One region of the Oikeobacillus pervagus genome, then DNA from elsewhere that is predicted to be linked to it. Evidence: a T-box and tRNA genes for the amino acid it is inferred to sense, from the RefSeq annotation. Region 1 holds a T-box; the other holds one or more tRNA genes.
What was found. A T-box is a leader RNA that pairs with one kind of tRNA and senses whether it is charged. The one in region 1 lies ahead of tyrS (tyrosine--tRNA ligase), so its partner is inferred to be a tRNA-Tyr.
Positions count from the first base shown of each region.

Region 2: it encodes a tRNA-Tyr, which carries the amino acid that the T-box ahead of tyrS (tyrosine--tRNA ligase) is inferred to sense. The anticodon was not compared.

Region 1 is NZ_JAUSUC010000013.1:57,392-72,979, forward strand. Features, by position in the region: gene megL (methionine gamma-lyase) at 1-288, opposite strand, end outside; gene J2S13_RS06990 (sensor domain-containing diguanylate cyclase) at 454-2,289, opposite strand; gene rpsD (30S ribosomal protein S4) at 2,829-3,431, shown strand; gene tyrS (tyrosine--tRNA ligase) at 3,964-5,223, opposite strand; T-box leader at 5,368-5,581, opposite strand; gene acsA (acetate--CoA ligase) at 5,710-7,428, opposite strand; gene J2S13_RS07010 (GNAT family N-acetyltransferase) at 7,887-8,519, shown strand; gene J2S13_RS07015 (acetoin utilization AcuB family protein) at 8,554-9,201, shown strand; gene J2S13_RS07020 (acetoin utilization protein AcuC) at 9,198-10,361, shown strand; gene motS (flagellar motor protein MotS) at 10,501-11,241, opposite strand; gene motP (flagellar motor protein MotP) at 11,238-12,053, opposite strand; gene ccpA (catabolite control protein A) at 12,116-13,114, opposite strand; gene J2S13_RS07040 (bifunctional 3-deoxy-7-phosphoheptulonate synthase/chorismate mutase) at 13,624-14,700, opposite strand; gene J2S13_RS07045 (cell division protein FtsA) at 14,938-15,588, shown strand, end outside.
Region 2 is NZ_JAUSUC010000036.1:16,264-31,851, reverse strand. Features, by position in the region: gene J2S13_RS12690 (FAD-linked oxidase C-terminal domain-containing protein) at 61-408, opposite strand; gene J2S13_RS12685 (hypothetical protein) at 362-577, opposite strand; tRNA gene J2S13_RS12680 (tRNA-Glu) at 1,472-1,543, opposite strand; tRNA gene J2S13_RS12675 (tRNA-Asn) at 1,551-1,625, opposite strand; tRNA gene J2S13_RS12670 (tRNA-Gly) at 1,649-1,722, opposite strand; tRNA gene J2S13_RS12665 (tRNA-Cys) at 1,729-1,802, opposite strand; tRNA gene J2S13_RS12660 (tRNA-Gln) at 1,811-1,882, opposite strand; tRNA gene J2S13_RS12655 (tRNA-Trp) at 1,901-1,971, opposite strand; tRNA gene J2S13_RS12650 (tRNA-Tyr) at 1,975-2,059, opposite strand; tRNA gene J2S13_RS12645 (tRNA-Phe) at 2,141-2,216, opposite strand; tRNA gene J2S13_RS12640 (tRNA-Ser) at 2,231-2,323, opposite strand; tRNA gene J2S13_RS12635 (tRNA-Met) at 2,340-2,413, opposite strand; tRNA gene J2S13_RS12630 (tRNA-Ala) at 2,431-2,506, opposite strand; tRNA gene J2S13_RS12625 (tRNA-Arg) at 2,526-2,599, opposite strand; tRNA gene J2S13_RS12620 (tRNA-Leu) at 2,603-2,691, opposite strand; tRNA gene J2S13_RS12615 (tRNA-Lys) at 2,695-2,770, opposite strand; tRNA gene J2S13_RS12610 (tRNA-Val) at 2,795-2,870, opposite strand; gene J2S13_RS12605 (ferritin-like domain-containing protein) at 3,172-3,651, shown strand; gene J2S13_RS12600 (cupin domain-containing protein) at 3,943-4,263, shown strand; gene J2S13_RS12595 (NAD(P)/FAD-dependent oxidoreductase) at 4,415-5,530, shown strand; gene J2S13_RS12590 (HIT family protein) at 5,707-6,081, opposite strand; gene J2S13_RS12585 (DEAD/DEAH box helicase family protein) at 6,089-8,491, opposite strand; partial or broken gene J2S13_RS12580 (nucleoside triphosphate pyrophosphohydrolase) at 8,488-8,815, opposite strand; gene J2S13_RS12575 (DnaD domain-containing protein) at 9,060-9,983, opposite strand; partial or broken gene J2S13_RS12570 (GABA permease) at 10,269-10,589, opposite strand; gene J2S13_RS12565 (hypothetical protein) at 11,083-11,217, opposite strand; gene J2S13_RS12560 (hypothetical protein) at 11,281-11,463, opposite strand; gene J2S13_RS12555 (ammonium transporter) at 11,545-12,852, opposite strand; gene glnA (type I glutamate--ammonia ligase) at 12,981-14,318, opposite strand; gene dapF (diaminopimelate epimerase) at 14,361-15,239, opposite strand; gene J2S13_RS12540 (LL-diaminopimelate aminotransferase) at 15,241-15,588, opposite strand, start outside.

The sequences.
Region 1 (15,588 bases):
GAGCAAAACCGCGGATACAGCTGACATTCCCGATGCAAATGCTAATCCTGCTTCTCCTTCTTCTAATGAAGCAATTCGATCTTCTAATAGTTGCACTGTTGGGTTCCCTAGGCGACTATAAATAAATCCCGCTTCTTCACCCGCAAATCTTTTTTCTCCTTGTTCTGCATTCGCAAAAGCAAAGGTTGAACTTTGAAAGAGAGGAGGAGTTAAACTATCAGAATATTGCTTCGAATCATAGCCTTGATGGATTACTTTTGTTTCAAATCTTTGAAATTTTTTGCTCATTGGTGAGCCTCCTTAAATTAGAATAGATATTCATCTTTTATTAATTATATATTCTGAATTTTCAACCGGGTAAAAAATTACAGGAATCCTTTCAACATGGTGATCATCTTTCTCACCAACATTGAAAACCATTCTCTGTAATGATGGATTATTCATTTTCTATTTTTACTTGTAAACTACAACCTTATTTTTTCCCGTCTTTTTCGCAATATATAAGGCTTCATCGGCGAGGTTGAAGAGATTTTTCACTTCGATGTTTTTTTCTCTTGACCAATAAGAAATCCCACATGAAATCGTTATTCTTGGTTTGGTCGTTATAGCAACCTCTTTTACTAGTCTATGGGCAACGGAGATCCCATCTTCTAACGAAAGGTTTGATAAATAAATAACCAGCTCCTCCCCTCCCCAACGAGCCGCCACATCACTTTGCCGAATGTTTTTTTTCATCAACTTGGCTACCTGAACAATCACCTCATCCCCTACTTGGTGACCTAATGTATCATTTACTTTTTTGAAATTATCAATATCTATTAAAATAAAAACACCTCTTGCATCATTTTGAAAAGAATGGCTAATGGTCTCGTCTAAGTAATTCCGGGAATATAATTTGGTTAAATGATCGGTAATGACTAACTTTTCTAATTTCTCACGCAACATCGAATTGGTTAATGCTAGTGTAGAATGATGAATGAGAGATTGCAATAGCTTATACATTTCAAATGTAAATCCATATTTCTCTTTTTTTAACACAATGCAAAATCCTTTTAATTCATCTCCTTCAATCATGGGAACGGCCATTAAAGATTGGTAAATAGAAGATTTCATATGTAATTTAGCTGTAGTGTCCCCGATATACAAAGAATCCTTTTCTTTTATTATTTTATTGACAACATAATCGATATATTGCTTTCCATCTTTCCGGAAGAAAGTAGCGGAACTTCCTTCAATAATATGATAAGAAGAATCATTTATAAAAACAAATCCTACCTTTGCAGCATTAAAGGAGTGAACAATTTGCGAATGCAAAAATTGGATCGTATCTGAGAAGCGTAAATTCGAATTTAATTGATGGGAGGTTTCGTTTATAAGTTGTAAGTCGGAAATCAGTCGTCTTGATTGCTCATACAACTTGGCATTCTCAATCGCACTTCCACCCGTATTGGCTAAAAGACGAATAAATTCTTTTTCATCCTCTTTTAAAATTAACCTTTCCGGTACTTTCACTTGAAGAACCCCGTAAACTCCTTGTTTCCCCTTTAGAGGGACATAAAAATTAGAATTTCCATTCATGAGCACTTCCAGTTTGGAATTCCCATTTAAATAGGCCTCCATCGCCGAAGAACTGGCTGTTTCGAAGTCAAAGTTTTCAATAGGTAGATCGTCATAGACATATTCAATGGACAGAAGAAAAAGATACGTATAGGAAGGAAAGACCCTTTCCAATGTTGAAATAATTTCGTCGAGTACATATTCGATATCCATGGATGAATGAAATTTCTCCGTAACCCGGAATAATTCCTTATAACGGTGCTCTTCATCTACAATATGATGTTGGTTTTCACAGCTTTTAAATAGATCAATACTGACCGAAATGAATGAAATAAGCTCATCTTCTGTTATAGAATCTAAGAAGGAATGATCCATTTTAATAAATAAATAACCGAAGGACTTTTTTTCATTACCCAAATGAATTCCGATTGAATATTGTGAAAAATAAACCGTATTTTGAAGTATATTGTATCGAATGATGAATTTTTCGCCAAACAAGTCTTTTATTTCATTTGAAATTAAATGATTAGCATGGTGATCATGGTACAAATAGTTTTTAATCTGCATATTTAATACTTCAATTTTTTCAGCAGAAAAGAGTTCCTTAATCACCTTTTTCCATCCTTTAATAAATGGTTCTCTTCTAAAACAAAAGTGTTGTTGAGCAATGATAAAATCATATAATTTCATTTTATATATAGATATAAAATCAATTTGATTATTTAGACCCATTCAAAACACCCACGTCCTATTTTTACAAAATAAAAGATTCATCCCAATTATGGATCGCTTTACCTTAACATAAAATCCTTCCTTATTTATTTATGAAAAATCATACGGAAGGATGAATAGACTTAATTTTATATAAAAAATTAAGTAAAGATGTATATGAAATATATATATATTTTCATTACCAAATTATATCATATTTCCTAGCGATATGCATGAATTGAATAATTAGCAACCTCACACGGATAAACTTATAATACTTATCAACAGATCCTTGACTCTTTCCTAAATAAAAATTATAATAGACTTTGTGTAAAATAATGCAGCCTTTGTGAACACCCTTTTGTGATTATTTTGTTCCTCTTATTAGATCAATGAAAGATGCAGCCATACTACTTTCATTATGTTCTATAACTAATTTGAGGTGTATCGCGTAACCCTTTGCTGCTAGGGCGATGGTACATGAAAACAAAATAGCCTTAACTGTTGTTTCACACCTGTTTTTATTTTACAACAAAATAAAAACAAAGGAGGAGTCTTTCATGGCTCGTTATACTGGTCCAAGCTGGAAATTATCTCGCCGTCTTGGCATTTCTTTAAGTGGTACAGGTAAAGAACTAGAAAAGCGCCCATACGCACCTGGTCAACATGGTCCTAACCAACGTAAAAAATTATCTGAATATGGTCTTCAATTACAAGAAAAACAAAAACTTCGTCATATGTACGGAGTAACTGAACGCCAATTCCGTAATCTTTTCGTAAAAGCTGGTAAAATGAAAGGGGTTTATGGTGAAAACTTCATGATCCTTCTTGAATCTCGCCTAGATAACCTTGTTTACCGCCTTGGTTTAGCTCGTACTCGCCGTCAAGCACGTCAACTTGTAAACCATGGTCATATTATCGTTGATGGTGGTCGTGTAGACATTCCATCTTACCAAGTTCGCCCTGGCCAAACAATTAGCGTTCGTGAAAAATCACGCAATCTTGCTATTGTAAAAGAAGCACTTGAAGTGAACAATTTCGTTCCAGAATATTTAACTTTCGACGAAGAGAAATTAGAAGGATCATTCACACGTTTACCAGAACGTTCTGAACTTCCTGCTGAAATCAACGAAGCATTCATCGTTGAGTATTACTCTCGTTAATAAAACTAGATTTTGTAATTCAGTATTTAAGACCCTGAAAACCCTGATATTAAAGGTTTTTCAGGGCTTTTTGTTGTTTTCCGGATATGTGTAAAATTAATGTAAACTAACGTATTACTTTAGGGGCACTTTGGGGCACTAGCATTGTTTTAGGATTCTTGATTTGGCACCTGGGGAAAATATTCTTTATAATGTGTAGACGGGATTCACCTGAGAGGTTAACAGATTTTTTTCTTTCTTTTGCCTTATGAATTCACTATTCTTCCCCCAATAATTAGGGAAGGTTGTTAGAGGGGGTGTTGTGGTAGTATATACAATAAACTACTTACTTCATGGATATGCACATTTCCCGAACAGATTTGCACCACAATAGTTAGAATATGCATCATTTCCCATGTTTTTTGCCTATTTCCTCGGTTTATATGCGTCATAACTCATTAGATTTGCGCTAGTTCCCACAGTGCACGAATTGATTTTTATCCTTTGAAAAAATATCTAAAAAGCTCACCTTTGAACAGGTGAACTTTTTTCATTAATATTTAATTAAGAAATATTTTTTCTTTCCTCGACGAATAATGGTAAATCGTTGTTCAATTTTATCGTGATCCCCTAACATGTATGCTGTATCTGTCACTCGTTCCCCATTAATATAGATGGCTCCGTTTTGAATATCTTCTCTCGCTTGGCGTTTAGATGAAGAAATTTTTGCTTGAACTAAAAGGTCCACTAATCCAGTTTCTTCTTCACTCTTTAGTTCAAAAGACGGAACATCTTTAAACCCTTGCTTAATTTCTTCAGCTGATAATTCTTTTACTTCTCCACTAAATAAGGCTTGAGATATTTTCACAGCTTGCATCAATGCCTCATCTCCATGAATCAGACGAGTCATTTCCTCTGCTAATGCTTTTTGTGCTTTTCTTAAATGTGGTTCTTCTTGAACAGATTTTTTAAGTTCCGCAATTTCATCAAGAGATAAGAAAGTAAAGTATTTCAAATATTTCACAACATCTGCATCTGCGGTATTGATCCAAAATTGGTAAAATTCATATGGAGTTGTTTTTTCCGGATCTAACCAAATCGCACCACTTTCTGTTTTTCCAAATTTCGTTCCATCCGCTTTCGTTACAAGTGGAATTGTCAATCCGTATGCTTTTGTTCCTTCAGATTTCATTTTACGAATCAGCTCTAAACCGGCTGTAATATTGCCCCATTGATCACTTCCACCAATTTGCATTTTACATTGGTAATTCTCATATAGATGTAAGAAATCCATCGATTGTAAAATCGTATAGGTAAATTCAGTAAAAGAAATACCTACATCTAACCGGGAAGACACAATATCCTTTGATAACATATAGTTTATTCCAAAATGCTTCCCATAATCGCGGAGGAATGTCACGATATCCATCGAACCTGTCCAATCATAATTGTTAACCATCATCGCTCCGTTTTCACCATCAAAATCAAAAATTCGCTCTAACTGCTTTTTGATACATGAAACATTATGTTGTACGGTTTCAATCGTTTGTAGCTTACGTTCTTCTTTTTTTCCACTAGGATCTCCAATCATTCCGGTGGCTCCACCTACTAGCACAATCGGCTTATGACCATGCTGTTGGAAACGACGCAATGTAAGAAATGGTAACAAATGACCAATATGCATACTATCTGCAGTCGGATCGACACCACAGTAAAGAGCAATCTTTTCTTTTTCTAAAAGTTCTTGAATTCCTTTCTCATCTGTTTGTTGGTAAACAATCCCTCTACCTTGCAACTCTTCAATTAAATTCATTTTTCTTTCTCCTTATGCCATAAAATTTTTCGTGTTTTAGGAAGAAAATGGATAAATCCACTTGCTGTGGACAACATTTTTTAAAAGGTTATCCACAGTTCTAAATTTTATAGTTTCCTAAACAAAAAAGCGCCCCTGCAAAAATGCAGGGACGCAGTATGCGCGGTACCACCCAACTTAAGAATAATAAATATTCTCCACTTAAATACGTAACGGTTCATCCGTTTGTCGCTACTTCGATTTTCACAACAACAGCTCCAGGAGGTAATTCGTTTTACTATTTGTATCGATTCTCACCAACCATCGACTCTCTACTAACAGGGATAGTAAAACTACTGAATCCTTTCGTCGCCTTTCACTATGCAATTGGATATATAAGTATTTTTATCATATGAACCATTACATGTCAAATTTTTTTGAGTAATGAATTAACAGAAAAGAGTGTCGCAGTTTAGTTGACACCCTTTTCAATAAAAATTTTTCTTCTTAGTCTTCCATTGTCGATAAATCTCCAGTTGGAAGGTCAAGCTCCCAAGCTTTCAAAACCCTGCGCATAATTTTCCCGCTTCGTGTTTTCGGCAATTTATCACGGAATTCAATTTCTCTTGGGGCTGCATGTGCTGATAGACCAGTTTTAACAAATTGGCGAATTTCCTCAACTAGTTCATCCGTTTGTTCAATTCCCTCTCTTAACGCAACAAATGCTTTTATAATTTCCCCCCGAACTGGATCTGGTTTTCCAATAACCCCCGCTTCAGCAATGGCTGGATGCTCGATCAATTTGCTCTCTACTTCAAATGGTCCAACACGCTCTCCAGATGTCATAATTACATCATCAACACGACCTTGGAACCAAAAATATCCTTCTTCATCCATGTAAGCGGAATCACCTGATACATACCAATCACCAGGCATGAAATAAGACTCATATTTCTCTGGATTATTCCAGATGGAGTGCATCATCGCTGGCCAGCCTTTTTTGATGGCTAAATTCCCCATTCGATTTGGTGGCAGTACATTTCCTTGATTATCAACAATTGCAGCTTCTACACCTGGAATTGGTTTGCCCATGGAACCTGGTTTAATTTCCAAACATGGGTAATTACAAATAAGCTGTGCACCCGTTTCCGTCATCCACCAAGTATCATGAATACGAAGATTAAAGACTTTCATTCCCCAGCGAACTACTTCAGGATTCAACGGTTCCCCAACGGATAAAATATGGCGAAGGGAACTTAAGTCAAATTTCTTTACAATTTCATCTCCAGCTCCCATTAACATACGAAAGGCTGTAGGAGCGCTATACCAAACAGTAATACCAAAGTCCTGAATCGTTTCATACCAATTATCAGGTTTAAATCGGCCACCTACAATGACATTCGTCGTTCCTGTTAACCACGGGCCAAATATTCCGTAAGACGTTCCTGTAATCCAACCAGGGTCAGCTGTGCACCAATAAATATCCTCTTCCTGTAAATCCAACACCCATTTTGCTGTTTGATAATGTTGGATCATAGCATTATGAACATGTAAAACCCCTTTAGGTTTTCCAGTGGATCCAGAAGTATAATGTAAAATCAATCCATCTGTTCGATCGACCCATTCAATTTCAAATTGATCGCTCGCTTGATTTAATTTCTCTAAGAAATTAATATATTTTTCATCTTCCTTAATCCCTTCTCCTACTAAGAAAACCGTTTTCAAGGCAGGAAGTTCATCAACTGGAACTCTTTTAAGCAATTCAGGTGTCGTAACGAGAACTTTTGCTTCACTATCCTGTAAACGATCGCGTACAGCCCCCTCCATGAATGCCTCAAATAATGGGCCAACAATCGCACCTGTTTTGATCGCTCCTAACACAGCAAAATAAAGCTCTGGTGAACGCGGCATGAAAACAAAAACTCGATCCCCTTTTGAAACATTTCCATAAGTTTTTAAAACATTTGCCGCTTTATTTGTGTAATCCTTCATATCTTTAAATGTATATTTCTCATTTCTTTCAGGGTCTTTGTAATAAAGTGCAATTTTATCTTTTCGATCAGACTCTGCATGGCGATCAATCGCCTCGTAAGCCATATTGACTTTTCCAGTTTCAGACCATGTGAAATTTTTTTCAGTTTCTTGCCAATCAAATGTGTTGTAAGTTTCTTCATAATTTTGTAAATTAAAATCCCCTTTGATCACTGGTAACGCTTCCAACTTCATTTGACCATCCCCCTTATGTAAGAAATTACAAATTTATTATATAACAAATTTTGATTTTTCACAATTTTAGAAATATTCAAATTCAATGTTTCCTATAGTTCAATCATAACGACAAAAAGAAAAAAAGTAAATAAATTTGTCTTTTCTGTGACAAATAATATGCATTTCTATAACAATCGAAAAACTACACTAGTCCAATAGAATCATTTGAAGAAAATAGGTATAGTATATATGGTTAAAAGCAATGATGGTATGTTGATGAATGTAAGAAATGGTTTGAAAAATGGGGGTTGCGTAAAAACAATGGTTACAAAAAAGTGCTTTCAGATCCTAGGAACAAGTTTTGCGGGGGTAAAATCTAACCCGATGAAAATAATGTCTGAAAACTTTGTGAAAACGCTTTATTCCCCTTAGATTTATGTATAATAAAGCTATGGAAATTTTAAGGTGGTGGCCAAATGAAACATGTTAAATCCTATCATGCTAGGGAACTCGAGACTCCGAAGGGAACCTTACTAATTGAAGGACCAGTTTCTCCAGAGTACTTGTCGAATCTTAACTTTCATGAGGATTTAGTAGCATTTCGACAACCCGAACAACAACATAAAGCATTAATAGAAATTGCAAGTTTACCTGAAGGACGAATCATCATTGCGAAACAAGAAGATACCGTAGTTGGTTATGTTACTTTTTTATATCCTGATCCTTTAGAACGATGGTCGGAAGGAAAAATGGAAAATCTTATCGAATTAGGAGCTATAGAAGTTAGTTCGAAATTTCGTGGATGTTCTGTCGGAAAACAATTGCTTAAAGTGTCGATGATGGACCATGCAATGGAAGATTATATTATCATCACAACTGAATATTATTGGCATTGGGACTTGAAAGGGACAGGTTTGAATGTATGGGACTACAGAAAGATGATGGAGAGAATGATGAACGCTGGAGGTCTAGAATGGTTTGCCACTGATGATCCAGAAATTAGTTCACATCCAGCAAATTGTCTGATGGTAAGGGTTGGGAACCGAGTGAATCAAGAATCCATCCAGAAATTCGATCAACTCCGGTTCATGAATCGATTTATGTATTAATTTTTTGTTAAATTTGAATGTAGGGGGTTAATGAATGATAATAGAAGAAATAATGAAGAAGGACCTTATTACCCTTCAACCAGATGCTACAATCAAAACTGCACTTCATTTATTAAGAACAAACAAAATTCGCCATATTCCTGTAATTGATAACAACTTGAAATTAATCGGACTTATTTCTGACCGAGATATAAAAGAAGCTATCCCATCTATTTTACAAAAAGAATCACAAGAAGATTTATTATCGAAACCTATTCATCTTTTCATGAAAAAGGATGTAATTACAGGACATCCATTAGATTTTGTTGAGGATGTAGCCGTGATCTTTTATGAGCATAATATCGGATGTCTACCTATTTTAAATGAGGATCAACTTGTTGGAATCGTGACAGAAACGGATGTAATGCGGACATTTGTAGAACTTACGGGAGCTAATCAACCTGGTTCAAGATTTGAAATCAAAGTCCCGAATAAAGCTGGTGTGCTCTATGAGGTTGTAAAAATTATTAAAAAACGAAATTCTATGATCCACAGTGTGCTTGTTTACCCTGATAAATCAGATGATCGGTATAAAATTTTAGTTTTTCGGGTTCGGACGATGAATCCTGTTGGTACTATCGATGACTTGAAGAAAGACGGGTATATGGTCCTCTGGCCAAATATGCCTGGGATTTCATCATGAATCATGATGCAGTCTTTGTATTTTCCGATCAATTGCTATCCTATAAATTTTCGGAAAATCACCCATTTAATCAATTCCGTTTAACTTTAACTATCGATTTATTAAGGAAATTGAACGCACTTGATGATCAATGTATCATTTCACCTCGAAGCGCATCAGAAGAAGAATTATGGCTGAACCATGACAAAGCTTATGTTGAAGCAGTGAAAAAAGCTAGTGTAGGAGAACTGTTGCCAGAAATAGCTGAAGGTTATGGTCTAGGAACGGAAGACACCCCAATCTTCAACGGCATGCATGATGCTAGTTCTCTATTAGTAGGGGGCACTTTAACAGCCGTTGATTATGTGATGTCAGAGAAATCAAACCATGCCTTGCATCTAGGTGGTGGACTCCATCATGGATTTCGCGGCAAGGCATCTGGTTTTTGTATTTATAATGATAGTTCTGTAGCCATTAAATATTTACAAGAGAAATATCATGCAAGGGTTTTGTATGTCGATACAGATGCTCATCATGGCGATGGTGTACAATGGTCATTTTATGATGACCCAAATGTTTGTACCTTTTCCATTCACGAAACAGGTAGATACTTATTTCCAGGAACAGGGAGCATTAATGAAAGAGGACATGGACGTGGCTATGGCTATTCATTTAACCTTCCTTTAGATGCTTTTACAGAAGACGAATCTTGGCTTCAATCTTATGAAACAGCATTCCTTGAAATAGCCGATTTCTTTAAACCAGATGTCATCCTAACTCAAAATGGAGCCGACTCCCATCATTATGATCCCTTGACACATTTATCGGCCACAATGAAAATCTATCGCCAAATCCCAAAATTAGCTCATCAAATAGCCCATCAATATTGTGATGGAAGATGGATTGCTGTTGGGGGTGGAGGGTATGATATTTGGCGAGTCGTTCCAAGGGCTTGGTCGTTAATCTGGTTAGAGATGACTGAAAACTCCCATTTTTCTGGCCCTTTACCTGAAGAATGGGTATCCTATTGGCAGAAGCTAACCTCCCTTCCCCTTCCAACTACATGGGAAGACGCTGAAACAATTTATAAACCAATACCAAGAAAGGCTGAAATTGAAGAAAAAAATCAGCTGACATTAGAGAAGCTACTATACCCCATTAGACATAGATCTAAAAAATAAATTTCAATTCAATCTTTCATCTACTTTTTAAATAAGACAAGCCTAAAAAGCAACAATTGAGATCTTTCATCAATTGCTGCTTTTTAAATTTAAAAAATCCCCGTCCATAAACTTGGCGGGGAATCAATTGCTCAAATTTTTATTTCATGGTAGATTCAGCGTCATTATCATCATATTTTGGATCAGAAATAATCACTTCCACTCGCCGATTTTTTTGGAAATTTTCTTCACTATCATTTGGTACAACAGGTCGAGTGGATCCATATCCGACAGCAATAAACCGACTTGGATCTAAATTCTCATTTTCTACTAAAAAACGGATCACACTGCTGGAACGGGCACTTGAAAGTTCCCAGTTAGAAGGGAACTGATCATTTTTAATAGGTCGATTATCTGTATGGCCTTCAATTTTCACAATATTAGGTTTCCCTGCTAACATTTTTCCAAGCTGTTTTAAAAATGGATAAGCCTCCTCGACCACAGTTGCTTTTGCAGTATCAAATAATATTTGCTCCTGAAGAACGAGTACCACCCCTCGCTCTGTTCTTGTGGCTGTGGCTACTTCCTCTAAGCCGTACTCTTTGAGAGAAGCCTGAACTTCATTTAACAGCTTATCTAAAGAACCTTGTCCATCTTCTTCTTTTTTTATAGGTTTAGGTAAAGAAGAAGGTTCATCTGCAGGAATAATAGATGGATAGAATTCCATGATCGGTTTATCTTTAAACGATTCAATCATCGTTTTAAATTTTAATTGGTCAATTTGCGACATTGAAAAGAGTAAAATAAAAAAGACTAAAACAAGTGTTACTAAGTCTGCGAACGTAACCATCCACTTCGGTGCACCATTCGGTTTTTCAGGTGGCCGTCTTCGCATATTCATGATTGAACAGTCCTTTCAGCTGATTCCTGACGAGCAAATACCTTATTCTTCTCTTCTGCAGATAAAAAGGCATATAGTTTTTCCTGTAACAGTTTAGGATTTTGTCCAGACTGCACTCCAATAACACCTTCGATAATGACCTGTTTAAAGAACACTTCTTTTTCAGTTTTTAAGAGCAACTTGGATGACAACGGAATAAAAACCATATTGGCCAATAAAGAACCATATAATGTCGTGAGGATCGCAATGGCCATATTAGGACCTAATGACTTTGGGTCATTCAAATTATTTAACATTAAAACCAGACCAATTAATGTCCCAACCATTCCCCATGCAGGTGCATAATCTCCCGCTTTTTCTAAAAGGCTTCTTCCTTTTCGATGGCGCTCCTCTAATGCTAATATTTCTGCATTCATAATATCGACAATCATATCTTGCTCAATTCCATCAACTGCTAATAAAATTCCTTTTCGTATAAAGGGATCATCCACTTCCTCTACCGTGGCTTCGAGGGCTAACAATCCTTCGCGTCGTGCCTTTTCTGAAAGTTTAACAAAAATATCGATTAAACTTTGAAGCTGATAATTTTCGACATTAAAGGCCTGCTTGATGACGACGAATATATGCTTAATATCCTTAACTGGAAAGCTGATTAAAAGCCCTGTCGTTACCCCACCAAACACAATGAGAAAAGAAGGAATGTGTAAAAAAGAGCTGAAGCCAGACATCCCACCACTTGTAAAAATGGCCAAAATAAGTAGTATAATCCCAAATAAAAGTCCAATAGGTGTAAGTGCATCTATTTTTTTCATAATTGATTCCCCTATTTCCTTCCTTTAAAGAACTCTTTCTACTACATATATCGGCAAATTTTTTATTTTGTTGACCCTCTTTTTTCGATTCGATGGGGAAGAACAACAATATGATCCTCTACTTTTTCTTTATTCATAAATTTGGTCAAAAGCCTCATCGATACAGCGCCAATATCATAAAGAGGTTGTACGACTGACGTAAGCTGTGGACGTACCATTAAGGCTAATCGAGAACTATCGAAACTGATCACTTCTAATTCATCCGGGACTTTTACCCCAGCATCCTGTGCTCCATGAATGACCCCTAATGCCATTTCATCATTGCTAACAAAGATCGCTGTAGGCTTAAGAGGAGACTCATAAAATTTTTGCCAACATTCAATCCCGGAATCATATGTATAATCTCCCTCTGCGATCAGCTCTTCACGTATTGGAAGATTGGCATCTTGTAGTGCTTGCTCATACCCTCTTAACACAAGCTCTTTATTGATCGTATCGTTAAAAGGACCTGCGATAAAGGCGATATCTTTATGACCTTCTTTCACAAGTAAGGAGACCGCATCATAAGCTGCTCGGTTATAATCGATATTAACAGATGGGATTTTCTCTGAAGGTTCTACAGACCCAGCCAACACGACAGGAACAGGAGAGCGCTCAAATTCTGTCACATGTCCCTCACTAATTTGTCCTCCCATAAATACAATTCCATCCACTTGTTTGCCTAGCATTGTATTTAATAAATGAAGTTCTTTCTCCTTATTTTGATCTGAGTTACTTAGAATAATATTATATTTATACATTGTCGCAATATCTTCTATCCCTCTCACAAGCTCAGCATAAAAAATATTGGAAATATCAGGAATAATCACACCAACTGTCGTTGTTTTTTTACTAGCTAACCCCCGGGCCACTGCATTCGGGCGATATCCTAGTCTTTCGATGACATCCAATACTTTTTTCCTTGTTGCGGGTTTCACATTGGGATTACCGTTTACCACCCTTGAGACGGTAGCCATTGAAACATTTGCTTCCCTTGCCACATCATATATTGTTACATTCATCACCAATCACTCCTAATCTTAAAAGGCCACATTTATGCACTCTATTTTATATGAGAAAAGTCAAAGAAGTTATTTTCCACATAAAAAGTTCATAATATTTTCGAAATATAGATTTAATTTAACCAAATTATGTTTATTATCATACGACAGTATCAGTAACTATGCAATTTCTAACCAACTTTCAGAAAGTAAAGAAAGATCAATTTTTTGTAAAAAGTATATTAAAATAAAAAACAAAAGCGGAAGCGCCTTGCTCATCGGCGTACGGATTTCGTAGGTTTCGACCAAGATAAAGGAAACACAGCGAGACGGTTTTGCGAGCTGATGTTGACTTATCGTAGGGAAAAGACGAAGTAATCCGCTAGACGATAGGCGCTGGAGCTAGACGTTCAAAAGCGAAAGCGCCTTGATCATTTTTATTTTCCTAACCATGAAAAAACCCCCTATCACAATTCGTCATAGGGAGTTTACATTTACTAATGCATCATTAGATTTTCCAGAAATCGGTACTAAGCTCTTACTGGCATAAACTTTTGAATTTCATTATAAAATTCATCAAATTGCTTTAAGTTCATTTGTTGAGCTGAATCTGATAAGGCAACAGCTGGATCTGGATGCACCTCTGCCATCACTCCGTCAGCTCCAATAGCTAAAGCAGCTTTAGCTGTAGGTAACAATAGATCACGGCGTCCAGTTGAATGGGTAACATCAACAAATACAGGTAAATGTGTTTCTTGTTTTAAGATTGGTACAGCAGAAATATCTAATGTATTTCGAGTAGCTCTTTCATACGTACGAATTCCTCGTTCACAAAGGATAATTTGATCATTTCCTTGAGAGATAATATATTCCGCAGCATTAATAAATTCTTCGATTGTTGCAGCTAATCCACGCTTTAATAATACCGGTTTATTCACAGCGCCAGCGGCTTTTAATAATTCAAAGTTATGCATATTACGAGCACCGATTTGAATAACATCAATATAATCAAGTGCTTTTTCGATATGAGCAGGGTTTACAATTTCACTCACAACAGCTAGATCAAATTCTTTAGCTACTTGTTTTAAAATCTTAAGACCTTCCACACCTAGCCCTTGGAAATCATAAGGAGATGTACGTGGTTTATAAGCTCCACCGCGGATCAATTTTAAGCCCTTATCTTTAATAGTTTGAGCTACCTGAGCCACTTGGTCATATGATTCAACAGCACATGGTCCGAATACGAAGGTTGGTGTACCATTTCCAACCTTTTCACCTTTAATGTTGACAATCGTGTCTTCAGGTTTCTTTTTACGAGAAACAAGTAAAGCTTTTCGGTGATCATCCTTCTGTAATTCTAAACCAGCTTTAAAAATTTCCTTAAAAAGATGCTCTATAGTTGAATTCTCGAAAGGACCATCGTTATGATCAATAATTAAGTTAAGCATATCTCTTTCCCGAACAGGTTCATATCGATTGACACCTTGCTTTTCTTTCACACGTCCAATTTCTTGTACAAGACTTGCACGCTCATTTATTAAGTCAAGCAGCTTAAGATTGATTTCATCTACTGAGTTTCTTAATTCCTCAAGCCCTCGGTTACTCATTGTCATCCATCCTTTCGTTCAATTGTCTTTTTGTATTCGCTCATTGCTGTCCGATCTAAGAAGAAAAAATTGTAAGTTTCAAACTTTAATATTAGAAAAAACTGTGATACATTTTTGTATATATTAGGATTATTATAAATCATTCAAATTGAATTGTCACGATAATTTTACTTTAATTATTAAACGCTTTTAAGTGATAAAGTACCTTGTGAATACTTCGTAAAGTAGGTGTTATATTTGCAACCTCAAGAAAAGATCTTTGCCCTTGATATTGGGACACGTTCTGTCGTAGGCATTATATTAGAAGTGGATGGTGAAAGTTACCATGTTATTGATATAGCGATGAAAGAACATGATAAGCGCGCAATGCTTGATGGTCAAATCCATGATATTCTTTCTGTTTCAAAATTAATTACTGAGATTAAAGAAATATTGGAAGAAAAACACGGTCCACTTCATAGGGTCTGCGTTGCTGCTGCAGGTCGAGCATTACGAACAGAAACCGCAACGAAAACCATCTCCATTAAAGGAAAGCCAATCATCACAAAGGATGACATTCTTCACTTGGAGCTTTCTGCCGTTCAAAAAGCCCAATCTCAAGCAGCTAGTAAAGATCAATCAGATCGGCATTATCATTATTATTGTGTCGGATATTCTGTTCTTTACTATCGGTTAGATGGTGAGAAGATTGGTAGTTTAATTGATCAACAAGGAGAGGAAGCTTCTGTTGAAATTATTGCAACTTTCCTTCCACGTGTTGTTGTTGAATCCTTAATTGCTGCATTAAATCGTTCACAATTAGAGATGGAGGCACTTACATTAGAGCCGATTGCTGCGATTAATATCTTAATCCCCCCCTCCATGCGTCGTTTAAATGTCGCTTTAGTG
Region 2 (15,588 bases), on a different contig from region 1:
CTTTCTCATAGATTCTGCAAGAACCTTGATTCTATTCATCAAAAAAGAGTTTACCAGGATTCAAGATCCATTAGGATCAAAAGAATGCTTGATAGCTTTCATCATTGGGATGCTTGTTAGGTGTTCTTTATATAAATACTTTCTCTTTCCAATACCGATTCCATGCTCCCCTGTACAAGTCCCGTCATGTGCTAAAGCAAAATGGACCATTTCATCATGTAGTTGTTGAACTTTTTCCATTTCTTTCTGGTCATCTACATCCATCGGCAGGATACTATGATCATTTCCATCGCCAACATGACCAAAAATGGCCGCATCAATTTTATACTGATCTGCTAGTTTTCTAGTATTGGTTATAGCTTCAGGCAATTTTGAAATGGGGACACAAATATCTGTAGACATTGGCATAGCGAACAATTCGTCTTACCTCTTCTTTATCAACTGGAAAAACAACAACATCCGGCAATTTTCCTGGATGATAAGATATTCCATGACCATGCTGAATTAAAACCATTTCATTCGTCGAAATTCTACTCTCTTCTCCAACTATTTGAAGCAAATCTTCGCGAAGCTTCAATTAAATCCCCCCTTTTTTAGGATCATCCCGTCCATCTTATTAAAGAAAACATGCGATTTTGGATGGGTTTAGTTTCATTCACTATGGATGAATTATCACGTATCCCATCCATCCAATTAGTAAAATATTTGGAGAAATCAACACCACCGATAGCCATCTTATATTTTTGCTTAGGGATAAAGCGGCCCCGAGGTAAAAGAATGGGAAGATCACCCCCCACCATTCAAAATGTGGCGTTGCAGTTAAGTAGAGTGATAATGGAGTGACTAGTAAGCAAGAAATCACTAGAAATATCGGCCTTTTTAAAATTAAAGCGATAAACGAAAATATAATGGAAGCTATCATAAATGGCCAAAAAAACAACCCCACTCCCGCACCTCCTTTAACCCCTCTATTGTGGAATTTTCTTAAAGCAAAATCAATTCGCCACTGGTCATTAATCTATTGGTAAATAAAGAAACTTATTTAGTTAGTATACTAGATTAATTTGGAGAAATCAACACCACCGATAGCCATCTCATATTTTTGCTTAGGGATAAAGCGGCCCCGAGGTAAAAGAATGGGAAGATCACCCCCCACCATTCAAAATGTGGCGTTGCAGTTAAGTAGAGTGATAATGGAGTGACTAGTAAGCAAGAAATCACTAGAAATATCGGCCTTTTTAAAATTAAAGCGATAAACGAAAATATAATGGAAGCTATCATAAATGGCCAAAAAAACAACCCCACTCCCGCACCTCCTTTAACCCCTCTATTGTGGAATTTTCTTAAAGCAAAATCAATTCGCCACTGGTCATTAATCTATTGGTAAATAAAGAAACTTATTTAGTTAGTATACTAGATTAAATACAAAAAAACCACAAAATGGAAATCTCCATTTTGTGGTTTTTTTCTATGACCCGTACGGGATTCGAACCCGTGTTACCGCCGTGAAAGGGCGGTGTCTTAACCGCTTGACCAACGGGCCATTTATTTGGCTCCGCAGGTAGGATTCGAACCTACGACCGATCGGTTAACAGCCGATAGCTCTACCACTGAGCTACTGCGGAATCATCATCTAATGATGAAATTTTGGAGCGGGTGATGGGAATCGAACCCACGACAACAGCTTGGAAGGCTGTAGTTTTACCACTAAACTACACCCGCTTAAATTGGAGGCGGCAACCGGATTTGAACCGGTGATAAAGGTTTTGCAGACCTCTGCCTTACCACTTGGCTATGCCGCCAACAAGAACTGGGCTAGCAGGATTCGAACCTACGAATGACGGAGTCAAAGTCCGTTGCCTTACCACTTGGCTATAGCCCAATAATATGTAAGTCATTACAGGGGCAGTAGGAATCGAACCCACACTGGAGGTTTTGGAGACCTCTGTTCTACCGTTAAACTATGCCCCTAAATGGTGGAGGGGGGCAGATTCGAACTGCCGAACCCATAGGGAGCGGATTTACAGTCCGCCGCGTTTAGCCACTTCGCTACCCCTCCATTATATGAATGAAATAAGATAAATATTCTGAACGTCTTACAGATCAAACAAAATTTTTTTTAGTAGATTAAGATGAAATATGGTGGCTCAGGACGGAATCGAACCGCCGACACAAGGATTTTCAGTCCTTTGCTCTACCGACTGAGCTACTGAGCCAGTGTATACCATGATGGCGGAGGAAGAGGGATTCGAACCCCCGCGCGGTTTAACCCGCCTGTCGGTTTTCAAGACCGATCCCTTCAGCCGGACTTGGGTATTCCTCCATAAAAGTAAAGATCATAGCGGCGGAGGGAATCGAACCCACGACCTCACGGGTATGAACCGTACGCTCTAGCCAGCTGAGCTACGCCGCCATTATATCGTTCAATATTGGTGGAGCCTAGCGGGATCGAACCGCTGACCTCCTGCGTGCAAAGCAGGCGCTCTCCCAGCTGAGCTAAGGCCCCAAAATGGAAATATAGATAACGCGCCCGAGAGGAGTCGAACCCCTAACCTTTTGATCCGTAGTCAAACGCTCTATCCAATTGAGCTACGGGCGCAAGTGGTGCCGAGAACCGGAATCGAACCGGTACGGTAGTCACCTACCGCAGGATTTTAAGTCCTGTGCGTCTGCCAGTTCCGCCACCCCGGCAAATGGTGAGCCATGAAGGACTCGAACCTTCGACCCTCTGATTAAAAGTCAGATGCTCTACCAACTGAGCTAATGGCTCATTTTATCATAATCATTACACTTATGGTGGAGGATGACGGGATCGAACCGCCGACCCCTTGCTTGTAAGGCAAGTGCTCTCCCAGCTGAGCTAATCCTCCATTCTCAAAATAAAGTAAATCAATTCTTTAAATCGGAAATAAATCCTTTCCAATATAACCTTTTATTACTTATTTTATCTTGTTGCGACGTTTTATATATTATCAGGAATAAAAGTAATAGTCAAGCATTTATGAAATATTTTTTTACACTAGGATGAAACCTTATGAAAATGAATGAAAGATTAAAAGAAAAGATTTGTTTTTCACATATAGATTTGCTTATGGATCGTTTACACAAGCACTTTTCTTACTGTTTTTCATATCATATCAACGAGGAACCCTTGAGGAGGTTTAAAAGTAGATGGATCCCTATTATCAATATTTCAATGCCCCTAATGAAGCCCCAATTAATTTTTATGACTATTCATATGATCGAAAGACCCATGATATTGTGAGTCTTTTTCAAAAAGCCATTAATGGAGAATATACAGCCATTCAATGCTATGGAAAAATCGCCAATATGGCCCCAAATCCGGAAGAGAGAAATCAAATTATCGAAATTAAACAAGATGAAATACGTCATCTACGACAATTCACTCAAATGTATACTACCTTAACCGGACGAAAACCTACTCCACAAATGACAGAACGTTGTCCGACCACTTATCGGGAAGGACTTCATTTCAGTGTAAAAGACGAGCAAGAAACGGTTGATTTCTATCTAGATCTAGCTGAAATGGTATCCGATCAAAAAATGAAACAAATCATTCAAAGAGCAGCCGCTGATGAACAAAATCATGCCGTTTGGTTTTTATATTATTTATTCAGGTTAAAACGCTGAAAAATCAGGCTTCATTCTACGACGAATGAAGCCTCGCTAGATTTTGTCACGTTAACGAACACAAATATCTTGAATCATTGAAGTCGGGTGATCGCGTGGGATCTATGTTTTTAGATGTGTCTGTTTTTCCTCGCTATAATAAACAAATCTAGCTAGGATCCTTTCCCCTTAATGGTTTCAACTTCATTCCCTCGTGTTTCCCAAAAACGACCACAAGTTCCTACCATTTGCATATCATGGTAAATAGTATGTATGCTACATATATACAGGATGAAAGGTGGAGAAATAAAGATGAACATACAGAATGTAAAACAGTTCATGGAGTATCATAATGAAAGATTTACGAAACGAATCATTTTTAAAGAAGGACCCAGCACGACATTTGTCCTGAATTTCAAGCCCGGACAAGAGTTACCTGCACATAAACACCCAAACAGTAATGTTCATTTACTCGTGTTAACTGGCGAGGGAACATTTACAATCGATGGCAAACAGATCAAGGCATCAGAATTAGATTCGCTCATTTGCACAAGTGAGCAAGAACTTTCTTTCAAAAATGACGGGAAAGAAGATGCCAGTCTTTATGTTGTTCTAAGCACTATTCCAAATTGACCAATACACACAAGATCGTTAAAAAATTAGATGGCGATGTCCTTATTTTTGGGGGACATCGCCCTTTTCGGTACGATTCTACCCATCATTCCGACTTTTCGGGTAAAATGGACTCCATAAGAATTCAACATATAAGAAAGGGTCTGTATAAATGAAGAAAAAATATTGTGTCATTGGCGCTGGGATTCTTGGGGCATCTACTGCCTATCATCTAGCAAAGGCCGGGGAAGAAGTCGTGATCATGGATCGTAAAGACAAAGGACAAGCAACAGATGCAGCAGCAGGGATTGTTTGCCCTTGGCTTTCACAACGTCGTAACAAAGCATGGTATAGACTCGCCAAAAATGGGGCGCGTTACTATCCTGAATTAATGACAGATCTTCAAAAAGACGGAGAAGAACACACGGGATATGCCCGAGTCGGAGCCATCAGTCTCCATCATGACCATGAAAAATTACTAGCAATGAAAGAACGGGCATTAAAGCGCCGGGAAGAAGCTCCTGAAATCGGCGAAGTAAAAATCCTCACACCTGAGGAAACCAAAAAAAGATTCCCTCCCCTACTAGAGGGCCTTGGTTCTGTTTTTGTCAGTGGGGCTGCTCGTGTAGATGGTCGAGCATTACGAGATGCGTTAATACGATCTGCTAAACGATATGGGGCTACTTTCATACAGGGGGATGCGAAATTACTACATCATGATAGACAAAAAACAAGTGTTCAAGTGAATGAACATGAAATTATTCCAGAAAAAATAATCATAACAGCTGGAGCTTGGGCAGACGAGTTGTTAAAGCCTCTTGGGATCCAATTTAATGTTTATTTTCAAAAAGCCCAAATTGTCCATTTACATCTCCCCCATACGAAAACAGATACATGGCCAGTGGTCATGCCACCAAGTGATCAATACATATTAGCATTCCAAGATCGGATTATCGCTGGGGCCACTCATGAAAATAATGTAGGTTTCGATCACCGCATGACCGCTAGTGGAATTCATGAAGTCTTGGGAAAGGCATTACATTACGCACCTGGATTAGCAGATAGCACCGTCCTTGAAGTACGAGTCGGATTCCGACCATTTACCCCAGGGTTTCTCCCGATTATTGGACCAATCCCCCAATATAATGAGATCCTCGTGGCAAATGGCCTTGGAGCTTCTGGCCTTACAGTGGGCCCTTATCTTGGATCGGAACTGGCAAAACTAGCATTAGATAGGGAAATGGAGATTGACCTAGCGGATTATGATGTCGAAAACGCCATCGAATAACCCAACCATTCACTCGGGTATGTATACTTTCACTACTCGGGTGAAATATCCTCCCATTAAAATGAGAGAGGTTCTAGCCGCTTATCTAAACAACCGAAATAGAAACATCAACTCAACTCGACTGTTATCTGAATCTATCTCTCTCTCATTTTTAATACGAAATTTCCAAATTCGCCCTATTTATATTTCTGCTTCCAAGGTATTACGCCCCGAACCCCTCCACTAGGATCCAACATATCACCGTCGTATCTTGGAATCAAATGAAGATGAACATGAAAAATCGTTTGCCCAGCCGCTCCCCCACAGTTGATTCCAATATTATAGCCGTGCGGTTCATACTTTTGATCTAAGAGCTTCTTCCCCTTCTCCATTAAGTCATTCATTGCCATCCGTTCCTCTAATGTTGTATCAAAAAAATCACTTACATGACGTTTGGGGATAATTAGAAGATGACCACGACTCACAGGAAACCGATCAAAAAAAGCTAAAGCCCATTGGTTTTCTAATAAAATGATTAATTGTTCTTGATTACAAAAATGACAAGATTGCATGGCATTATCATTCCCCTTTCCTAGCGAAATACTCCATCAGTCGTTTTTCACATACTTCCCTCGTCCAATGAAAAAGGATGTCCTCGTCTTCGTTTAGTACATCAAAATTGAGCTTGAAAATATTTTTTTCAAAAGATATCATCCCTTGGGAAGATCCACTCCATTTAGACATCGGCATTTTGGCGATTAAATTGGCTACTTTCTTTTCCTCATACTTCCATAATGTACGAGAGGATTTATCTGAAAAATCGATTCGCTTTCGATACTCTTTCTCCATCAAATAATGATGAAAAAATGGGGCTATTTCCTCAGGTGTTGTGGATCGATACCAATTATGTTTCCCCTTTTTTAGCATTCCAAGCAATACAATCATTTTATAACTTTTTTGCATGCCTGTTTTTTCGATCTCTTTTAGCCAATTTTCATAACGGATATATAGTTCTATTTCCTTTTCAGTTAATTCTTCCGCCCAATGTAAAAAAGCAAAATAGGATTTAAATTCTTTATAATATTGAATCACTTCGATAGTTCCATTTAAAAATAATTCTTGATATGTAGGACGTCGCCCCAACTCTTCTTTTAATTGCATATAAGCATTTTTCAGCTTTTCTTTACGTGGTTGCCGCTTTTTACGTAGTTCTTCCAATAAATTAATAGATTGTATGTCTAAATTGAATTCACAACTTTCAGGAATGACAGGAGCAATTTTTCTGTTCTTTGTTTTTTTCAACTCAACCTGAAATAGGGATAGCTTTATATCGGCGTTACGGTAGTTCCCAATTAAATCGATAATTACACAATGACTTTTGGAAGAATGAAGTCGCAATCCCCTTCCAATTTGCTGGGTAAAAACAGTTAAAGACTCTGTTGGGCGTGCAAACAAAATCGTATCAACAGATGGGATATCAATCCCTTCATTAAATAAATCAACGGTGAAAATCGCATCCAGTTTCTTCTCTTCTAATTGATTGATTGCCTCCTTTCTTCCTATATCTTGTTGCTTTGAATGTAGACTAACGGTTTGATAACCACTTCGATTAAAAAATTGGGAAAGAAAATTAGCTTGTCTTATTGAAGAGCAAAATATTAATGATCTAGTTTGTTTATGTTCCTCCCAAGCTAATAAAATCTTTTGAGCCATTTCTTCCTTTAGTTGTGCCTGTAGAAGTTGTTCTTGATCATATTTCGAACCTAACCAGCGAATTTGACTATAGTCCGTATCATCATAGACTCCATAATAATGGAAAGGGGCTAACCACCCGCGTTGGACGGCTTCAATAAAATCGATCCTATAGGCAATATTCCCATCGCAAATTGCATATACATCTTTTTGGTCGTTTCGATCTGGTGTTGCTGTTATGCCAAGTAAAAATTCTGGTTGAAAATAATCGATCATTTTTTGATAAGATTGCGAAGCTGCATGATGAAATTCGTCAATTACAATTAAATCAAATTCATCGCGTTTAAAATGTTGCAGATGTTGCTTCATACTTAAAGTAAAAACAGAAGCAAAGATAAAATCTCCATCTTCTTTTAAAAATCCATTGTAAATACCAGAAGTTTTATCAGGGATGACCTTATTAAAAGAGGCTTGAGCTTGATGTAAAATTTCCTCCCGATGGGCAATAAATAATACCCGTTTAAATTTACGAGCAAAAAAGGCGGCTAAATAGGTTTTCCCAAGACCGGTTGCCATCACAACCATTGCCTTGTTGTATCCTTCCTCTATCGTTTGCTCCAACTGGTTTAAAGCCTCTACTTGTGCAAATCGGGGTTCAATGGTTCCATAATGTTCTTTGTTTTCTACTACAAATTCCGAGTTCTTTTTCCTTACTGGTAACATCAAATCTATTTCTTCTGCGCTTGTCCAAGTATGAATAATATTCGGATTTCTTTGATGATATTCCCTATATTCTTTTTCATATGTATGGATCGATTCTTTATTAATAGGGATGGTTTGCTCATGTTGAAATAACTTTGAAAACTCATTTAATGCCTGTTCATATACTTCATGATTTTCGCTAATTGAAATATTCCACTCAATCCCCGTTGTAAAGGCCGATCCGGACAAATTGGATGAACCAACAAAAAGGGTGTTCGCATTTTTTTCCTTTAACAAATAAGCTTTCGGATGAAATGATTTCCCCCCACTCCGAAATAAACGGATTTCCATTTTTTCATGTATTTCATATAACATTTTAAGCGCATCTGGTTGCGTAATATATAAATAATCACCTGTACATACTTTCACTTCTGCCCCACGCTCTACCGCTTTCCACAATGCTTCGGACAATAGTTGAACACCTGACTTCATGACGAAAGAAGTCAACACACAAACAGAATCTGCTTTTTCTATTTTTGGAATTAGTTCCTCCCCTAAATACTCGGTAATAAGCGTTACTTTCGTCATTCGTCCTCAACCTCAATTAAGAAAATTCTTTCTTGAAAGCCTCCACGTTGGACAGCTTTTTGTCTACGAATCTCTTCCAATTTTTCAATATCCGCACCATGAACCTTTACGAGTGAATGGATAATTTCAAATAAATCGGCTAATTCTTCCAATGCTTCTTCATTGGTCGTTGAGTTTAAGTATTCTAGCAATTCTTCCTTACTTCTTCTTCTTTAATTCTGTTATATATTCTTCCTTGTTTAATATTCTCGTTTTACATACTTTTCCTTGGCGTTGTATAATTTCCGGAATATAGTCACGAACAAGTTTGTTGTATATCGGCATTTTTGCACCATCCCCATTCAAATTCTTATCATTATTTTACCATATAGGGTCGTTTTGCTCGCTAATCGAATCACTAAAGACTAACAAATGACCCAAAACGAGAAAAGTCAATGTAAACAAATCGAAATGATAATGATGTGCTTTTGCTATTTGCTCATGTCTTTTTCCTTTACTTTTTTTAAACTTTTTTCCACATATGCTTCCTAGGATTTTTCCATATTCACATCCTTAGAAACTAGAAGATTTATGTTGTTTGTACCATTTGTTTCTCTAGCCGTTTTCTCAGCATTTCTTGTAGTTTTTCTTTTTCAATTTCAAAATTGGCATCGGGAGGTTCTGTTGTTTGGGTTTTGGGTTGATCTGTCTGTTCTATAAACCATTGTGGAAGCTTTTCAACTCGTAGTGATGTTCTTTGAGAGTCTCGTGTTGGATAAGATCTTGTATTGTGGTTTAGTTGCTCAATGGATTGGATATTCTGATTTTCCCAATTTCTTAATATGGCCTCGACATAATTCCAGTTTGTAATTCCCCTATTTGCTGCCATGTTCATTGCATGGAGAACAAGCTCTTCAGATAATTTTTCACTCCATATCGTAATTTTTTTGGTTGTAGACGATGTTCTTTTTCCAAATCCGTTTTGTTCAAAAAAGGTTATAGCTGTTTCATATAAATATTGCTCCTTCATTATTTCTGTCGAATTCTCTGAAGTATTCTCTGTTGTACTATCTGTTAATAGGCGGTTCATTATGACCTGTTCATCCGTCCGTTTTGAACCAAGGATCGGTTCATTTTGAGCCGACATTGGATCCATTTGACCCCCTATTTGTTCATGTTGACCCATCGACTTCTCGTCTGTTTGAATAAGTTCCTCTATTTTTTCATAGTCGATCGTGTACCATTTTGTTTTTCTATTTTTCATAATAAGGATGAATCCCTTTTTTTGCAGACTATTAATCATTCTTTTTAATGTGCTTTCAGACCAAAAGGGGAATTGCTTTTGCCAGCCCCCTAATGTGTTATAAACCCATCTTTTCCCTACATATTGATGTTTGCTTTTTCCTAACCAATAATGTAGCTGCTGAAGAAAAATCGCCTCATTTAATCCTATTTTCACAGCCAATTGTGGTAAAAGGATCATCAGTTTGTCATCGATTAATAATTTTTTCATGGTAAAATCCTCCTTAATTTTTAAATCTTACAGTCACTATAAAAGAAAGATTTTGCCCCTGACAAATTAGCTTTCAGTACTGAAAACAGAAAATATCCCCCCAAAACATATGTTTCCGACTCCAAAACAGGCGATTTTTGATGTTATCAGCTTGAAAGCATTTTTTTAAAAGGAATTAAAAAATCCACGATTTAATAAACCGCAGATAAAAATTTGTAAGCGATTTCATTCAATGAAATACTAAAAAATGATCGAACGAACTTAAGACTGTTCAATTAATAGTCCTTAAGTATGAATGGATTCTGAGTCCTTAACCTCTTCAATCCCCACTTTCCTCTCATTATTTTTATGAAACAGATAATAGGAACCTATGACAATGAGTACTATTAGTAATGTAAGGGCTAACTGGGAGCGCATATGATCAATAAAGGCCATTGCAATCAATATCGTCACAATTCCAAGAATGGTTACATAAGTAAGATAGGGAAATAACCACATCTTCACCTTCAGTCATTCGGGTTGTTCTCTTTCAAGCTTACGGCGCATACGTAAATGGGAAAATGCGATTACAAGATAAACTAACAATGCGATGCCGCCAGAGGCATTTTTTTATTCAAAAATTGGTTTTTTGAGGAATATGGGTGTTGTGAACAATCGCCTGATTATGTCGTTTTTTGTCAAATAATCGATATATTAAAAAAATCGCACATATATTTCAAAAATCGCTCATATCTCTTTGAAAATCGCACATATATTTCAAAGATCGCTCATATCTTCTTGAAAGTCGTGCATATTTCAAAAAGTCGCTCATATCTCCTTGAAAGTCGCACATATATTCAAAAAGTCGCTCATATCTCCTTGAAAGTCGCACATATATTCAAAAAGTCGCTCATATCTCCTTGAAAGTCGCTCATATATTTCAAAAAGTCGCTCATATCTCTTTGAAAATCGCACATATATTTCAAAAGTCGCTCATATCTTCTTGAAAGTCGTGCATAGAACCTCAACTAAAGTGTCCACATATGGTGGTACATCTCATCTTCCTTACTTTTTCCAGTCAAAAGCCCACGATTTACAAAAGAATCGTGGGCTTTCTTCTTTAATACTCTATTTCTTCATAGTCTTTTGGCTGTGGCAATGGCTGTTCTAAATATTTTTTTCCTTTTTCATGATCAATTGGGATGGTTGGATCAAAGGGACTGTTTTTTTTCTTTTGATGTTCTTTGCTTTCCATTGATTCATCACCTCAGCCATAGCCTTTCAATTTTACTATGAGATTATTCGAACAAGTACAAATTCACCAAAATATCCCAATTAATACGATGGCTCCTAAAATGATTCCACCGATTTGCCCCACTAATGTTATTGTTTCACGCCTTTTTTTGATCTCTTGAATGTCCATTTCAATTCGTTGGATGGATTCCTTTAATTCCCGGAACTCTTCTTTCCATTTTGAATTGGATTCTTCTTGAGGATTCACTTTTTCCCCTTCCTTTCTTTTATTCTCACCCCTTCACTATATTGTATTAGGAAAAGTGATTCTTCAGTATCAGCTTTTGTTTCATTCATGGAAAACGTGTTTTGAACTTGGTCGAACTTCTTGCCCTATAGGTCGTACGGGTTCGCTTGTTGTAAAAGCTTCCGGATATCCATAGCTGCCATGTTCACTTAAATCAAGTCCCATTAATTCTTCTTCTTCTGTTACACGAAGGCCATTCATTACTTTTTTCATCATGTATAAAAGGACAAATGAAACGGAGAAGGCATATAGTGCACAAACGATTACGCCCATTGCTTGAACCCCTAGTTGGGTGAATCCTCCGCCATAAAATAACCCTGGCTTCCCTACCGTCGCTAATTCTGGCGTTGCGAAAAACCCTGTGGATAAAGTTCCAAAGATCCCAGCAACCCCATGAACAGATAAAGCATAGATTGGGTCATCAATTTTGCATTTTTCGAAAAATTTTACACTATAGAAAACCAGTACGCCTGCGATCAACCCGATGACAACAGCTGCCCATGTTTCAACGAAGGCACATGATGCGGTTATGGCGACAAGTCCTGCAAGTGCCCCGTTCATGATTGTGGGAATATCGGCCTTTCCTAGCGCAACCCATGAGATTAATAAAGCGCTAATGGCCCCCGCTGCAGCCGCTAAGTTTGTATTCAGCGCCACAAACCCGAAAAATCCATCATCTACACTTAATGTACTCCCTGCGTTAAAACCGAACCACCCAAACCAGAGGATAATGACACCTAATGCTGTATAGACTTGATTATGACCACGTAGATCATTGGCTTTGCCATCATTTTGATATTTTCCAATTCTAGGTTTCAAAAGAATCGAGCCAGCAAATGCAGCCATGGCTCCTGTCAAATGCACGACAGTAGAACCGGCAAAATCTTGTTTTCCATGCTCGGCTAACCAGCCTCCCCCCCAAATCCAATGAGCGACAATGGGGTAAACCAAGCTTGAAAACAAAAGGGCAAATACTAAATACACGGAAAGTTTGGCACGCTCTGCAAACCCTCCAAAGGCAATGGTGAGCGAAATGCCTGCGAATGCTAATTGAAATAAAAAGAAAGTGGCTCCAGAATAATTAGCCCCATCTATTTCTTGACCGGAATAGAAAAAGTCTGACCATCCTACAAAGAAATTAGGATTCTTTCCAAAAATCAATCCATATCCAACAGCCCAAAACATAATGGATGCAATGCTAAAGGTAAACAGCGTCTTTCCTGCGATATGCCCGGCATTTTTCATTCGGGTTGAACCTGCTTCAAGTAGAATAAAACCACCTTGCATGAAAATCACCAAAATGGCTCCTAAAAGAATCCATATACTATTTAATAGATACAATTCATCCATTCAACATTCCCCCTGATCATGATAAAAGAAATGATAAGACCCTCATTTTTTATATGGGGGGGAGAAAATCCCCCCACTATTCCTTTTTCCACTTCCTATTCACTCTTTCCTTGACTTGTAACGAACGATTAGTAAAGTGACAGATATTGTTCACGTTCCCAAGGGTGAACTTGTGTGCGGAACAGGTCCCATTCAATTTGCTTGGCTTCAACGAAATGTTCGAATAAATGACTTCCTAATGCATGGATGATCACTTCATCGCTTTTTAAATTTTCTAGAGCTTCCGCCATATTCGCTGGTAAATCCATAATGCCACTTTCCATTCGCTCTTCTTTTGTCATTACATATATATTGCGGTTCACAGGTTCTGGCGGTGTTAGATTATTTTTGATGCCATCTAATCCTGCGGCGAGTTGAACAGCCATCGCTAAATACGGATTCGCTGATGGATCCACACTTCTAACTTCTACACGAGTACTTAACCCACGTGAAGCTGGAATTCGAATGAGTGGACTTCTATTTTTAGCTGACCAAGCGACATAGCATGGGGCCTCATACCCGGGAACTAATCGCTTATAAGAATTGACGGTTGGATTGGTGATCGCGGTAAAATTCGGCACATGTTTTAAAACCCCTGCGATAAATTGTCTCGCCACATCACTTATTTCCAACGTGCCATTTGGATCATAAAAGACATTTTCTCCATTTTTAAATAATGATAAATTACAATGCATTCCAGACCCGTTCACTCCAAATAATGGCTTTGGCATAAAGGTAGCATGAAGACCATGTTTTCGCGCGATCGTTTTGACGACGAGTTTAAATGTTTGGATATCATCGCAAGCTTTTAATGCGTTTTGATACTTGAAATCAATTTCATGTTGACCAGGGGCCACTTCATGATGGGAAGCTTCAATATCGAATCCCATTTCTTCTAGTTCTAAGACAATATCTCTTCGGCAATTTTCCCCAAGATCGGTTGGCGCTAAGTCAAAATAGCCCCCATGATCATTTAACTCTAAAGTAGGTTCTCCTTTTTCATCTAACTTGAATAAGAAAAATTCAGGTTCAGGGCCGACATTAAAATCTGTGAACCCTAATTGTTGCATTTCCTTTAACATCCTTTTTAAATTATTGCGCGGATCCCCTTCAAATGGCGTTCCATCTGGATGATAAATATCACAAATAAAACGGGCTACTTTCCCTTTTTCAGCTGTCCAAGGAAAAATGACGAACGTGTCCAAATCAGGATATAAATACATATCGGATTCCTCGATCCGAACGAAGCCCTCGATGGAAGAGCCATCAAACATCATTTTATTATCAAGTGCTTTTGATAACTGGCTCACAGGAATTTCCACATTTTTAATCGTTCCAAATAAATCTGTAAACTGTAAACGAATATAACGGACATCTTGTTCCTTTACCATTTGAAAAATTTGCTCAATTTTTGTGTTGTTTGTCATCCTCATTACCTCCAGTTTGTAATAAAATGGAAATCAATATGGTCAAATTGCCCTAGAGCGCGGGAGATCCCCCTCCATTTGCAATTTCCCTGTACAAATATAAGCAGCGGCTCCTCTTTTCCAAACATGATTTTGTTGATCCCAACTTATCGTTAAATCTCCTCCAGGAAGATGAACCGTTGTTTGTTGATGCTTTTCTATTCGATTCGTAAGTGTGGCGGCGACAACTGCCGCACATGCTCCAGTTCCACATGCCATCGTAAGACCTGATCCTCTTTCCCATACGCGATATTTGAATTCCCTTTGATTTTGGATTTCTACAATTCCGACATTCACTCTTTCAGGAAAGAGAGGGGAATATTCAATTTCAGGACCGATTTTTTCTAATGGAACATCATCTACATTGTCAACAAAGAGAATAGCATGGGGGTTTCCCATTGAAACACATGTCATTTCAAATTCCTCATCCCCAATTGAAAAAGGTTCAGCAATCGCCGGGAGAAAAGGATCCCCGATCATCGGAATGGACATTTTGATCCATTGCGGTTCTCCCATATCCACTGTGACGAATTCCACTAATTCATGTTCGTCTATTTCTACTTCTACACGGACGACTCCGCCTAATGTTTCAATTGTGAAACGAGGAGATGTTGTGTATAGATGGTCAAATAGATATTTCGCCACACATCGTAAGCCATTGCCACAATTTTTTCCTTCTGAACCATCAATGTTAAAAATCCGCATTTTGAAATCGGCTATTTTGGAAGGGCAAATTAAAAGGATGCCATCTGATCCAATTCCAAAATTCACATCGGAAACCTTTTTCGAAAGGTAGGAAAAGTCCCCCATTTCGTCCGTAGACTCTAATAAATTGAAAAGAATATATGAGTTCCCAAGACCATGCATTTTTACAAAATCCATCTTACTCCCCCTCTTCAAAAATGAATGGTACTTTTTTCAGTCTTGCTTTTATTTCTCCTATTACTCGCCGTTCTTCTTCCTCCCCGTTTGCTTGGAAGGTGACGGAAAAGCGTACTTCATGGCCGGTTTCATCCCAAGGAACGCTTGAGATTAAATGTTCACGGAGTAAATACTGGCTAAACTCCTCAGCTGTTTGAAAAATAGGTCCTCCTGCAATGGCCTTTGGAACTTTTGTATATAGAAAGAAGGACCCTTTTGGTTTTTTGGCTTGAAAGCCACATTCTCGTAATGCTTCTGCGAGTAAGTGATGCCGTCGTGAATACTTTTCAGCAATTTTCTCCGTCATTTC